4 regions of the Neptunomonas sp. CHC150 genome follow, and region 3 is predicted to be linked to each of the others. Evidence: predicted binding sites of a transcription regulator. Region 3 holds the regulator's gene; each other region holds the start of a gene.

Region 1 (3,496 bases), on a different contig from region 3:
TCCGCAATGAAACCCAGCGATTCCAGCAGCGCATCACCTTCGGCTTCATCAAGCACATACAACAATGGGTACTGTAAGTTACTTGAGAATGAAAACCGTAACTCGCTAGTGCGTGCCAGTTCACTTAGTTTGGCAATCGCGCTTTCATTCACTAAACCGGAGTAAGCGACTCCTACAAGGCGGCCGTAATTTAAAACAACCTGCCCCGCTTTATTTTCATCGGTGGCTATAAATAAGGTGCCTGTCTTTTTCTCTTTGCAGTTTTCAAATAACGGCATCCAAGCGTTTTGTATAGTCTTTGTAGATTTATCATCAGCGGTGGTGTCCGCTGCGGGTACTTCATTCTGTATTGGGCTCGATAACTTATCGACCGGCATACGAAAATCCTCTTAGGGTAAGGTCCGGGCTATTCGTCACTTGTGTCTCTAATTGCATGCAATTAATAAACCAATGCTTTAATAAAACCGTTTCATCTCACCGGACCTCACTTTTTTGTGCCGTGTACTTTTTTCAATCCAGCCTGTTGTAAGTACCTAAAGGCTACACCTAAGAAGGTTGCTCACCCCTCAAAAAAATTGATTTAAGCAATGTAAATCAGCCACTTAAATAAGTTGGCACAAGTATCGCTATACCTTACACAATTAACAGATTAGGAGAATGATCATGTTAGGTTGGGCATTAGTATTTTTTATCGTTGCAGTTATCGCCGCTGCCTTAGGATTTGGTGGAATTGCAGGCGCCGCAACAGGGATTGCACAAATATTGTTCTTTATCTTTTTAGTGCTACTTGTTGTGTCCATTGTGATGCACCTAATTAAAGGCCGATCACCCCGCGTATAGGCTAACGGGAGCAGATAAAGCCACCATTACATTTAACTCGGTATGTTAAGGAGAAGGATATGAATACTGATATTTTAGAAGGCAAATGGAAACAAACCAAAGGTGAAATCAAAGCCAAATGGGGCAAGCTTACCGATGATGAAATAGATGTTGCCAAAGGTAATACTGAGAAGTTCCTCGGAATCATGCAGGAAAAATACGGTATGGAACGAGATGAAGCACAAAAAGAGCTGGACAAAATAACGCGGTAATTAAGCGTCCCACTCCCTTAAAAGCACTCATCTGAGTGCTTTTTTTATGCGCTATTTTTAAAAATCTATTCATGAAAAGAATGCAAAACCCTCGGAAAAAACTACATGCTACACATGTAGTAAATAATTAAAAAATCCTCAAATATTTACATAAACTACTGATTAATAACAATTTATTAAAAATGGCACAGTAATCGCTATCCTTACCGTAACTTTCACTAAAGGAGAATTTTCAAATGAATACTAAAAAAGCATTGATCACTGCCATGACTGTAACTGCATTGAGCGCTGCTCCTGTATTTGCTGCTGAAAACACCTGGAAAGGCGAAGCAAACGATGCATGGATAGATGGAAAGCTTGAAACTGCATTGATGTTGAATGGTGAACTCAACAACTTCGAAATCGACACTCAGGTCAATAAAGGTATGGTCACATTGACTGGCGATGTTAACAGCGAAACAGAAAAAGACCTTGCAGGCCAAATCGCTCAAAACATCGAAGGGGTTGGCGATGTTAAAAACGAGTTAATGATAAATCCTGATCATAAGTCTGATATGGAAACCGCCGGTAGCAGCTTTGCTCGCTCGTGGCATGACATGACCATTACTGCTGGGCTTAACATGGAATTTGCTGCCAATGACGACTTAGAGGCAACCGAAATCGATGTTGATACCGATAAAGGAGTTGTCACCTTACAAGGTGAAGTGAAGAGCGACGCGGCTAAAGACTTGGCCGTAGAAATGGCCAAAGGGTATGACAATGTTGTATCTGTGGAAGATAACTTAACTGTAGTGCAGTAACGCACTCATGATGTACGACTTGAGGATTGACTATGCTAGCGAATAAAGACAATCGCTTAGTAAATGAGCTGATAGCGATCTGTCATGACGGCCAACGCTTCTATAGACAAGCGGCTGCCGAGGTGACAGACAGCGATCTCAAGTCACTTTTTCGTGAAATGGCCAGTATTCGCGCTGAAATAGCCGAAGACTTGACTAAAAAGGTAGAAGAAAAAGGAGGGTCGCCTGAGATAGGCGGCTCTCTTGTTGGCAAAATGCGAACCGTCTACACCGATGTCAGTACGCAACTCTCTGATGATGCAAATTATCATTTTGTTTCAGAGTTAGAGGCATCGGAAGAAGTTACATTAAACATCTTCAGGGACGATATTCGAAAAGTAGACAGTCCCCATTTAGCTAACGATATAGCAAGACACCTCGCCACGATCCAAGTGACTCACGATAGGATGAAAGACATCAAAGATAGCTTAACGGCTGTTAAGCATTGAGCCATCTCTGTATAGTCTTACACAAGGGTGCTAAGGCGCCCTTTTTTATTAGCTTGTACTTTAAAATGGTTAGTTTATGAACTATCCACGTTATACCTCAAAAATTTAAGGAAACTTTAATCTACTTAGCGGTCTCCAACGTAATAGGTCAAAATCCAGTTTCCTGCATGTATGGATTTCACTATTTGCTATATCAGATTTATTTTTTACAAAACATGTTTTGTTTTTACATTGTCACAGAGCAACTAGGAAGGAACCGCATATGCCACATTTACATCTAGTGACCCAAGACGAGGTCATTGTAGAATCCCTTCTACCCCTTTTAACAAAAACAGGGTTTAAATTTAGCCACTCTCAAAGGCTCGATGACAGCATAGAAACACCCTACTCTTCGGACCTTGTTATCCTCGCACCGACTCAGTTTAGTGAGCAGGATTTCCATACTCTTCAAGAACACCCGTTGGCTAGCGGCACGGAATGGATCATCATTAGTGACGGCAAACCAAACCCTTGGTTAGACAAATTGATGAATCTAGGGGTGGCGTATCATTTTAGAAAGCCACTCGACCTTAAACACATCACTGATGTGTTAACTGATTTTTATATCGAGCTAAAGGAAGAGCACGAAAGCCGAAAATCGAAACCCGTTTCATCAAACCTTGACCAGTTTGGCCTATTACTCGGCTCTTCTGCTCCTATGCGCCTTCTCTATCGCCTCATTCGACGTGTAAGCCAAACGGAAGCAAACGTGTTGCTCATCGGTGAAAGTGGCAGTGGTAAAGAATTAGCAGCGCGTACCATACACCAACAAAGTTTGCGGGCCACCAAACCGTTTGTCGCCGTCAACAGTGCTGCCTTGACGCCAGAATTAATCGAAAGCGAATTATTTGGCCACACCAAAGGGGCTTTTACTGGCGCGGTAAAAGATCATGCTGGCTTCTTTGAACAGGGTAATGGTGGCACACTCTTTTTGGATGAAATTACTGAGATGCCCCTCAGTTTACAGAGCAAGTTGCTGCGCGTTCTTGAATCTGGCGAGTTTACCCGGGTGGGTAGCGACCATTTACAAAAAACCGATGTCCGTGTCATTGCCGCAACGAACCGACAACCGCTCGAA
Region 2 (3,496 bases), on a different contig from region 3:
GATGCTCAACTGGCGTGGACATTTCCATAATGCCTGCTACGCGAGTAGAACCAAAATCGATAATTTTCACCGTTCCTGTTGTATCAATCATGATGTTTTCTGGACGCAGGTCTTGATGCAGCATTTCAGCACGGTGAAAGGCTCGAAGCCCTTTAGCGATCTGTTCAACAATCCCTCTAACTAGCTCAATATCCGGCTTAGGGTTGTCAATCATCCACTGAGTTAACGTTTGACCTTCGATAAACTCGTTGGCTGTATAGGTAAAGTGACGCTTACGCGTATGCGATACTGCTTTAAGGACATGTGCATTATTAACGCGCTTGGCTATCCACTCTTCCATCAAAAAACGTTCTAGATATGCAGGATCATCTCTTAGATCAACGGAAGGGGTTTTTAAGACTACCTGCTGCTGCGTTTGAGTATCGACCGCCAACAAAACATGACTACGGCTACTTGCATAAAGCTCTCGGATAATGAGATAGCCATCAAACTCCATACGCGCCTCTAACACTGGCGGGAATGGCAACTCAGTCAATTCATGATAGAGCGATTTAACGTCTTGCTCAGGTAGTGAGTCAACTCTAACCACCTGCACCGTTACATTATCATCACTGCCCTGCTCAAGTGCTTCCTCAAGAATCAGCTTAGCCGCTTTATCTAAATCATTATGACTACCTTCAATCGCCTGGCGAACAAACTTATCCGCTACAAACTCATAGACTCCATCAGTCGCCAGAACAAAAACATCCCCCTCAATTAATGGATACGCGCTGTAGTCAACCTCTAGGTGCGAATCCATACCCATAGCACGGCTCAAATAGCTGGTATCTTGCGACACCCAAAACCGATGATCGTCGGTCAGCTGCTCCCAATCATCACCACGAAGCCGATAAACACGCGCATCCCCCACATGAAATACATGAGCCGTGGTGGACTTTACAATCAAAGCACTTAAGGTACAGACATAGCCTCGGTCTTTATCATACCGATACTGACTCTGCCGAGTTTGGGAATACAGCCATGAGTTCGTAGCACCCAATACAGTTTGAGCAGATTTTTTTACCGACCATGCCTCAGAAGTACAGTAATAATCCGCCAAAAAGCCAGTAACAGAAGACTCACTAGCCTCCTGACTTACATCGCTACTACTGATTCCATCAGCCAACACCACAGCCACACCTTTCGCACTCAATTGCGGCTCTTTAGGCACTAACACTCCGTGAAAGTCCTGATTAACTGCTTTAAGCCCTTTATCAGAGCACTGGCCTATTGATACTCGCAACTGACTCATATGGCGCCTTTTTAACGACGAAAAAGCCTCGGCTGTTTCCAGCCAAGGCTTATTTTTATTTATCGCTGCCACAAACATACTGGCTTTAGTTTTGTACCCACAGCGACAAATCAATTTATCTTGGTGATGGCACTCACTTACATTGCTTTACGTTTAGCACCCGTACGAACATGAGTGCTATACAAGGTCAAGCCTGTAAAAGCCAAACCACCTACAAGGTTACCCAGCGCTGTTGGAATCTCATTCCAAATAAAATAGTCAGCAATCGAGAAATCACCGCCCATGATGATACCTGATGGGAAAAGGAACATATTCACAACCGAGTGTTCAAAACCCATAAAGAAGAAGAGCATGATAGGCATCCACATCGCGATTACCTTACCACTTACCGAGGTTGAAACCATCGCGCCTACAACCCCCATGGATACCATCCAGTTACACAGCATGCCGCGCAAAAAGATAGTAAACCAGCCCGCAGCACCGTGCTCAGCATAACCAACTGTACGCGCATGCCCTATTTCAGCAATCTTTTGACCCACAGCTCCTGGTTCAATCGAAAAGCCATACGTAAACACAAATGCCATCATAAAGGCGACCGTTAACGCTCCAGCAAAGTTACCGAGGAACACCAAGCCCCAGTTGCGCAAAATACCATTGACGGTCACACCAGGTCGCTTATCAAGCAGTGCTAATGGGCACAATACAAACACCCCCGTCAGTAAATCAAATCCCATCAAATACAGCATACAAAAGCCAACAGGAAACAGTATTGCGCCAATTAAAAACACTCCCGTTTGCACGGCAATAGTTACCGCAAATACAGCGGCCAGCGCCAATATAGCTCCCGCCATAAAGGCGCGAATAAGCGTATCTCGTGTCGACATAAAGATTTTGGATTCACCCGCATCCACCATCTTTGTCACAAACTCCGTAGGGACTAAATAGGACATAGTTAATCTCTCTCTAAGTAATGCCTGTATTGGCAATTAGCTAATAACAGGAAGGGCGTAAATCATCTTTACCAATCTCTTCCTCACAAGCTGTTTGAGCAATAACTATTCCAAACAAGGCCGAAACCAACAGAAAAACACAAAAAGCCACACCTAACCTTTACATAATCACCCTATTTTTAAGGCAATCAGAGAATGAGAGATTAAAAAATAATGCTAGCAAAATACATACACCAAGTTGGTATTTACAACAAAACGCTAAATTCTAACGTGCTATTCACGCCTCATAAGCGCGCCAACCGCAAAATTTAACGAAGAAAGTGCACAAAAAACGTACACTTTACTCAGCCGACCACACTACCCGCGAATAAAGCACCAAAACCCGACTTCAAGACAAAGCAGGCCTCAAACACAAGCAAGCCGTCATGCTCATACCGCTATGATTACCAACTCTTGTAAGGCAGGAATTTACCACTCATGGTCAACACCACACGGTCTCCTTTAGGGTCCTCAACTTTATCGACCTCCATGGTGAAGTCGATTGCACTCATAATTCCATCACCAAACTTTTCTTGGATGACCTCCTTCAACGTCCCGCCATACACCCCCATGATTTCGTAAAGCCGATAAACCAGCGGGTCAGTAGGGACCACTTGATCCCACACTTTGGTCGGGAAAGCCGTTAATGCTTCTGCAACCTCGCAAGACAACTCTAGATACTCAGCTATAGCAGCCGCCTTTTCCGCAGAGGCACTATTCATCCCAAGACACGCCGATGTAAGCCACACAGGCGAACAACCAATTTCGTTGGCGATGCCCTCCCATGTCAGACCCTTTTCTGCCTTTTTAGCCATTATTGCTTCAGTCATTGCTAACTTATCCATGTTACCTCCGGTAGGTTCTAGATGATTGCTAATTAGGCCGTAGATGATTAGCTGCGATAAAGCCGCCTATGGCCGCAACAACAAGCACTGCAAATTAGATACCGAAATACCAGAACAGAAACGAACTCGGAAAAAAGCTGAAATATAGAAAGGATGTATTGCTATAGAAGAAACAGGAAGAATAAGAAAGGATGGTGGGGCGTATAGGATTTGAACCTATGACCAATTGGTTAAAAGCCAACTGCTCTACCACTGAGCTAACGCCCCATCCTATAGGTTTACTGCTGAATCAAAAGTGGTGGGGCGTATAGGATTTGAACCTATGACCAATTGGTTAAAAGCCAACTGCTCTACCACTGAGCTAACGCCCC
Region 3 (3,496 bases):
CACCAACGCGCACGCAAAGGAATTGGTTACTTACCTCAAGAAGCGTCTATTTTTCGAAAGCTCAGTGTTGAAGATAACTTACTTGGCATTTTAGAAATGCGAAAAGAGCTATCAGTTGATCAACAAAAAGCCAAAATGGAAGAGTTGCTAGAAGAGTTTCACATTACGCACATACGAAATAGTCTAGGCATGAGCTTGTCTGGTGGAGAACGACGCCGAGTCGAAATAGCGCGTGCCCTAGCCTCCGAGCCCGCTTTTATTTTGTTAGACGAACCCTTTGCAGGGGTTGACCCAATCTCTGTAAATGATATTAAAAAGACGATAAAACACCTACAATCAAAAGGTATTGGAGTCTTAATAACGGACCACAATGTCAGAGAAACACTCGACATTTGTGAGAAAGCCTACATAGTCAGTGAAGGTGTTATCCTAGCTGAAGGCGAGCCAAGCGATATACTGGCAAATGAAAAAGTTCGTGCTGCTTACCTCGGCGAATCGTTTCGACTATAAGCAACACCTCGTGTTTTCTGGAGTCTACTTGTAATTTATGAAGCAGTCATTACAGTTAAAAATGGGGCAACATCTCACGATGACCCCACAATTACAGCAAGCAATTCGCTTACTGCAATTATCGACACTTGATCTACAGCAGGAGATTCAATCTGCATTAGACAGCAATCCCATGCTGGAAACTAATGAAGACAGTGAAGACAATGCGGCTCCGCAGGACAACTCTACACAGAGCGAGCAGCCTAGCAATTCAGATCAAACCCCATCGGAATACACGGCGCAAACAACACAAGAATCGACACAATCTGACGACCAAGAACCCGACTCTTTTGACGACAAGTGGAACGATGACATCCCCAGTGAGTTATCAACCGATTCATCTTGGGACGACACTTACCAAACTAGCAGCAACACATCGAGCACAAGTAATCGTGACGATGACAGCTTTTTTGAATCGAATGATAGTGCCGAGGAGAGTCTCCAAGACCATTTGCTATGGCAACTTAACCTAACAAGGATGTCCGCAGACGACCGTTTAGTTGCTGAAGCCATTATCGATGCGATCGACAACGAAGGCTATTTACGCCTTAACATTGAAGAGCTGCTTGAAGACTTTAAACGCCAAGAACCAGAACGCTTCCAAGAAGCAGAACTGGAAGAGTTCGAAGCCGTATTGCATCGCGTACAGCAGTTTGATCCGCCCGGTGTAGCGGCCCGCGACTTAGGTGAATGCCTGTGCATACAATTAAAACAATTACCTGAGCCGCCTCCTTTGTTAGCGCAAACGTTGAACTTGTGCCAACATTATATCCACTTACTGGGTAACCATGATTACAAACAATTGATGCGCAAGCTACGCATCAAAGAACCACAATTACAGGCTATTATTGAACTCATTCAAACGCTAAACCCGCAGCCGGGAGCAATGATTTCACCTTCAAAAGCTGAATATGTGATTCCAGATGTTTTTGTGGAAAAGCTCAAAGGTGTTTGGACCGTGCGCTTGAATTCTGAAGCTTCACCTAATTTACGGATCAACACTCAGTATGCTGATTTGATTCGCCGAGCGGACTCCAGCGCGGATAACACCTATTTAAAAAACCATTTACAGGAAGCACGCTGGTTTATTAAGAGTCTACTCAGCCGAAATGAAACTCTGCTAAAAGTTTCAAGTCAAATTATCGAAAGGCAAGTAGATTTTCTTGAGCATGGTGAAGAAGCTATGAAGCCCATGGTGTTACATGACATTGCCGAAGCAGTTGAGATGCACGAATCCACTATCTCACGTGTGACGACACAAAAATTCATGCACACACCTCGCGGAATATTTGAGCTAAAGTACTTCTTTTCAAGCCATGTCAACACCAGCGATGGTGGCGCAGCCTCATCAACAGCCATACGAGCGGTCATAAAAAAACTGATAGCTGCCGAAAACCCTGCTAAACCTTTAAGTGATAGTAAAATTGCTCAACTTCTCGATGAAGAAGGAATCCAGGTCGCTCGAAGGACGATCGCCAAATATCGCGAAGCGATGGGAATCGCTCCTTCTAATGAACGCAAGCGTCTGGTTTAATAACGATACGCATACGACTGAAGAGTCGTGCTAAGGAGACAATCTATGCAGATCAATATCACAGGTCACCATGTAGAACTGACTGAAGCACTGTCCGAGTATGTACACACTAAGTTTGACAAGCTAGAACGCCATTTCGATAACATCACTAACGTACAAGTGACCTTGAGTGTTGATAAACAGCGGCAAATTGCCGAAGCTGACATGCATATTGCTGGAGGCGAAATATTTGCAACCAGTGAGCAGCCGGATATGTATGCGGCCATTGATGCCCTGACGGATAAGCTAGACCGTCAAATCATCAAACATAAAGAAAAGCTCAAGAGCCATAAATAACCTTCTAATAACTAATTGAAGTCATATGCCCATAATTTCTCTGTTAACACCTAGCCGCACTCTACAAGCAGTAGAGGGCGGCAGCAAAAAGCGCGTGCTAGAAATGGCAAGCAAACTCATTGCTGAATCAGTCGGTGAAGAAGTCACACACGAACTTATCTTCACCGGCCTAATTGGCAGAGAAAGGCTGGGCAGTACCGGCATCGGTGAAGGGGTTGCTATACCCCATTGCCGATTAGCGGGTATCGAAGCACCGATAGGAGCGCTGATTCACTTAGCAGAGCCTATCGATTTTGATGCTATCGACAGCCGTCCTGTAGATTTACTGTTCTTTTTGCTAGTCCCTGAAGCGGCCTGTGATGAGCACCTCGGCACTTTAGCAAAATTAGCAGAAGTCTTTAGCCAAGATGAATGCCGTGTCGCCCTTCGAAAAGCCGACAGCAATGAAAACCTATTGGCTACAGCGATGCGCTTATTCCAATAAAGTGACATCAGCCTAATGCAATAAGAGAGCTCTCATGAAATTGGTAATCATTAGCGGGATGTCCGGCTCAGGAAAAAGCTCAGCCTTGCAGGCATTGGAAGATGTGGGTTTTTATTGCATTGATAACTTACCGGCTATGCTATTGCCGGATTTAATTAAGCATCTAGAAGCCGATGCTCAATTCAAAAAAATAGCCGTTTGTATCGATGCTCGTAACTTATCGAGTAATTTAGAGCGACTCCCCGAGATCTGGCGTGATTTTAACGAACACAGCGACATTAACGCCGAGCTCGTGTTTATTAACGCGTCACTTGAAAGCTTACTCAACCGTTACAGCTCAACTAGACGTCGACATCCGATGTCAGAATTGTTTAGTGGATTAACTGACTCAATTGAGTACGAAAAAAAGCTCCTTGAGCCGATCGCCGAAATTGCCGATATAAGAATCGATACTACGCATATGTCACTATACGACCTCCGTGACACGATTAAATTACGTGTAGCAGAGCGTAAACAGCAAACGTTATCACTCCAATTTGAGTCGTTTGGCTTTAAACATGGCGTTCCAATGGATGTCGATATGGTATTTGATG
Region 4 (3,496 bases), on a different contig from region 3:
GTGAATCAATGCGTAAAGCTTAATAATGAAATAAGACATACGAAAAAGCGGTATTATACGCATGCAAACCGCGCCGTGCTAATCGACATGCCACCTAGCTAATGGTTTATTTTTTCTGAGCAACAATGGGACGCATGGCGTATTTATTGCTTATCCCGCCTATGTGTAGAATAGCGGGAATAATGAATTGGGTGAGGTTCGCTGGCTCCACCGGCCAGTATTCTTGTTTATCTATGATGAAAGCTGCTTAGGACTCTCAATTGAAGAAACGTTTATCTGTACTGGTTATCGATGAAGATCGAGGACGTGCCGCTCTGGTTGAGCAGGCGTTACGTGATCAAGGCTATGACGTTTTAGCCCGCCTTGATACAACCGATCATTTAGCTGACCGAGTGGAAGAGCTAAAACCCGATATGATTATTGTGGACCTAGACTCGCCCGATCGCGACGTACTAGAGAACATGGCAATCCTTAACCAGAGTTCGCCGCGCCCCGTTGTGATGTTTGCCGAACAGGGTGATCAGCCAACCATCGAAAAGGCGATTCGCGCAGGTGTAAGTGCTTATATTGTTGATGGACTAGAACACCACCGTATGAAAGCCATTTTAGATGTGGCCGCTGCACGTTTTAGAGAGTTCCAAGCATTACGCTCTGAGTTAGCTGACGCCAAAAATGAGTTAGCTGACCGTAAAATAGTTGAGCGTGCTAAAGGCTTAGTCATGAAACATAACCGTTGCTCAGAAGAGCAAGCCTTTAAAGCAATGCGCAAAATGGCGATGGATCAGCAAAAGCCATTAAACGACATTGCTAAAAATATTATTTCTGTTTTGGAGTTGGTGTCATGAATTCAGCAACCACCGATATCCGTTTACCTGACGATTTTCCTGCTGCCGAAAAATCTGAATTGAACATTGGATATATCCCCCTACTCGACTGTATACCCGTAGTAGCTGCAAAAGAGTTAGGCTTTTTTGAAGAAGCGGGCTTATCCGTAACACTTAGCCGCGAATCATCGTGGGCAAGCATTCGAGATAAAGTGCAGTATGGCCTGTTAGACGCCGCCCCAATGCCGGCAGGTATTGTGTTAGCCAGTGCTATGCGCTTAGGTGCTAGCCAACCTATGGTGACGGCTATGGGACTGGGGCTAAACGGCAATGCCATTACGGTCTCAAAGACCTTATGGGAGGCAATCAACCCATCCAATATTGCACTCAATAGCGAGCAAGCGGCGCTGGCACTAAAAAGCTACCTTGAAGGTTTTGAGGGTACTCTAAACGTTGCTTCTGTCCATACGTATTCCACCCATCACTTTCTATTACGGGAATGGCTGCAGCACTTTGATATAGACCCGCAAGGGAAACTAAAACTGATCGTTGTGCCTCCTCCGCAAATGGTTGATGCCATGCAGCGCGGCGTGATTGATATTTTTTGTGTGGGCGAACCTTGGAACAGTTTGGCGCAGGCCAAAGGCGTTGGACACAAACTGCTAAGCGGCCATCAAATTTGGGAAAATGCACCAGATAAAGTGCTCGGTGTGACTAAAGCTTGGAGCGAAAGCAACCCTGCAACCCACCAACGCCTCATTGCCGCTCTTTTAAAAGCTTGCTCGTGGTTAGATAACGAAACAAACAAACTGAGTGGATTTGCACTGTTATTAAACAACGATTACATCCCTATTGATGACATTGATAGTATCAACCTGCTATTTGGGCAGCATAGCTTTACTCCGCCCATTGCTACCTTCCCATGGCTATCGCAGGCCAGATGGTTTAGCCAACACATTCTCAATGTCAGCGATCACAATCAGGCGCCAGAGTCTTTGGATAACATTGTCGAACAAACCTATTTAACGAGCTTATACCGCGAGGTAGCCAGTGCGCTCGACATAAACCTCCCTTGTGAGAACACAAAAGACGAAGGCGTTCATGCTGGCAATTGGGAAATAGCCGGCACACACCACCCTATTGTCATGCCGTCCGATATTCGTTTTCGATAGAGGACTAAGGGCCTAGTAAATGTGCGCCAACCTAGTGCCTAACTGGGTAGTGGCGCTCAAAAAATGCACAAATTAATGCACTATTAGCTAGGCCATCCTCACTAAACTCACATAGTTTTTCTCTTAAAAGCCCGTTATAGCGGGCTTTTTAAATATTTGGCACGCTCTCTGCTATATCAAATTAAGTACATACACATCATTAAATATGTACACATAATTTATTTAGGCAAAGGCGCCCTTTGGACCGGATCTCACCCTCCGGTCGGGGCGCCTTTTCTGTTTTTATACTTAGGGAGCTTGAAACATGTCCAACGATTTTCTGAAAAAGAATGTTCTGAAGTCTGTCATCGGCCGCCGTAACTTGTTACGCAAAACCGTTATGACATTTGGTGCGGCTGCGGTTTCAAGCCTATTGGCTTTCACACCTGCTCACGCAGAAATAGGCGAGCCGGAAAAAGAAGATCTTAAGTTCGGCTTCATTAAATTAACGGATATGGCGCCTTTGGCCATTGCTTACGAGAAAGGCTATTTCGAAGATGAAGGCTTGTATGTCACTCTCGAAGCACAAGCAAACTGGAAAGTCTTATTAGATCGCGTAATCGACGGCCAGCTTGACGGTGCTCATATGCTCGCAGGCCAACCCTTAGGTGCAACCATCGGTTACGGTACTGAAGCGCATATCATCACTGCATTCAGCATGGACTTAAACGGTAACGCGATTACCGTATCTAACGATATCTGGGAGCAAATGAAACCCAATATCCCAACAGGCGCTGATGGAAAACCCGTACACCCCATCAAAGCAGATGCTTTAAAGCCTGTTGTCGAAAAGTTTAAGTCAGAAGGCAAACCTTTCAAAATGGGTATGGTTTTCCCTGTTTCGACCCACAATTACGAGCTACGTTATTGGTTAGCTGCTGGCGGTATAAACCCAGGGTTCTACTCTTCAGGCTCTGATGTGCAAGGCATTACCAATGCTGACGCTTTGCTATCAGTAACGCCACCACCTCAAATGCCCGCCACAATGGAAGCTGGCACTATTTATGGTTATTGCGTAGGCGAGCCATGGAACCAACAAGCTGTATTTAAAGGGATTGGGGTTCCTGTGGTGACCGATTACGAGATTTGGCGTGATAACCCAGAGAAAGTTTTTGGCGTATCCAGCCAATGGGCTGATCAATACCCCAATACACACTTACGCGTCGTAAAAGCGATGATCCGCGCCGCTAAATGGCTAGATGAAGACAACAACGCCAACCGTCCTGAAGCGGTGAAAATATTGTCGCAACCCAACTATGTGGGTGCAGATTACGACGTTATCGCCAACTCGATGACAGGTACATTTGAGTATGAAAAAGGCGACAAGCGTGATGTGCCTGATTTCAACGTATTCTTCCGCTACAACGCAACCTACCCTTACTATTCAGACGCCATTTGGTATCTAACGCAAATGCGCCGTTGGGGGCAAATTGACGAGCAAAAGCCTGATAGCTGGTACAT

What was found. Region 3 encodes sigma-54, which starts transcription at its own class of promoters, with help from an activator protein. Its sites were predicted from a motif close to TGGCACNNNNNTTGCTNT; they were not measured.
Region 1: the regulator sigma-54 is predicted to act here: its motif matches at 1,275-1,292, upstream of OW491_RS06305 (BON domain-containing protein).
Region 2: the regulator sigma-54 is predicted to act here: its motif matches at 2,337-2,354, upstream of OW491_RS00500 (formate/nitrite transporter family protein).
Region 4: the regulator sigma-54 is predicted to act here: its motif matches at 2,154-2,171, upstream of OW491_RS06585 (CmpA/NrtA family ABC transporter substrate-binding protein).

What each region holds. Positions count from the first base shown of each region.
Region 1 covers NZ_JAPNXU010000006.1:25,830-29,325, reverse strand. The annotation lists gene OW491_RS06320 (hypothetical protein) at 1-377, opposite strand, end outside; gene OW491_RS06315 (DUF1328 domain-containing protein) at 664-840, shown strand; gene OW491_RS06310 (CsbD family protein) at 900-1,091, shown strand; gene OW491_RS06305 (BON domain-containing protein) at 1,328-1,891, shown strand; gene OW491_RS06300 (PA2169 family four-helix-bundle protein) at 1,924-2,379, shown strand; gene OW491_RS06295 (sigma-54 dependent transcriptional regulator) at 2,642-3,496, shown strand, end outside.
Region 2 covers NZ_JAPNXU010000001.1:89,585-93,080, reverse strand. The annotation lists gene OW491_RS00505 (bifunctional protein-serine/threonine kinase/phosphatase) at 1-1,291, opposite strand, end outside; gene OW491_RS00500 (formate/nitrite transporter family protein) at 1,429-2,241, opposite strand; gene cynS (cyanase) at 2,685-3,125, opposite strand; tRNA gene OW491_RS00490 (tRNA-Lys) at 3,318-3,392, opposite strand; tRNA gene OW491_RS00485 (tRNA-Lys) at 3,422-3,496, opposite strand.
Region 3 covers NZ_JAPNXU010000012.1:57,059-60,554, reverse strand. The annotation lists gene lptB (LPS export ABC transporter ATP-binding protein) at 1-510, shown strand, start outside; gene OW491_RS16110 (RNA polymerase factor sigma-54) at 548-2,083, shown strand; gene hpf (ribosome hibernation promoting factor) at 2,129-2,419, shown strand; gene ptsN (PTS IIA-like nitrogen regulatory protein PtsN) at 2,445-2,903, shown strand; gene rapZ (RNase adapter RapZ) at 2,938-3,496, shown strand, end outside.
Region 4 covers NZ_JAPNXU010000006.1:96,612-100,107, reverse strand. The annotation lists gene OW491_RS06595 (ANTAR domain-containing protein) at 261-845, shown strand; gene OW491_RS06590 (CmpA/NrtA family ABC transporter substrate-binding protein) at 842-1,996, shown strand; gene OW491_RS06585 (CmpA/NrtA family ABC transporter substrate-binding protein) at 2,376-3,496, shown strand, end outside.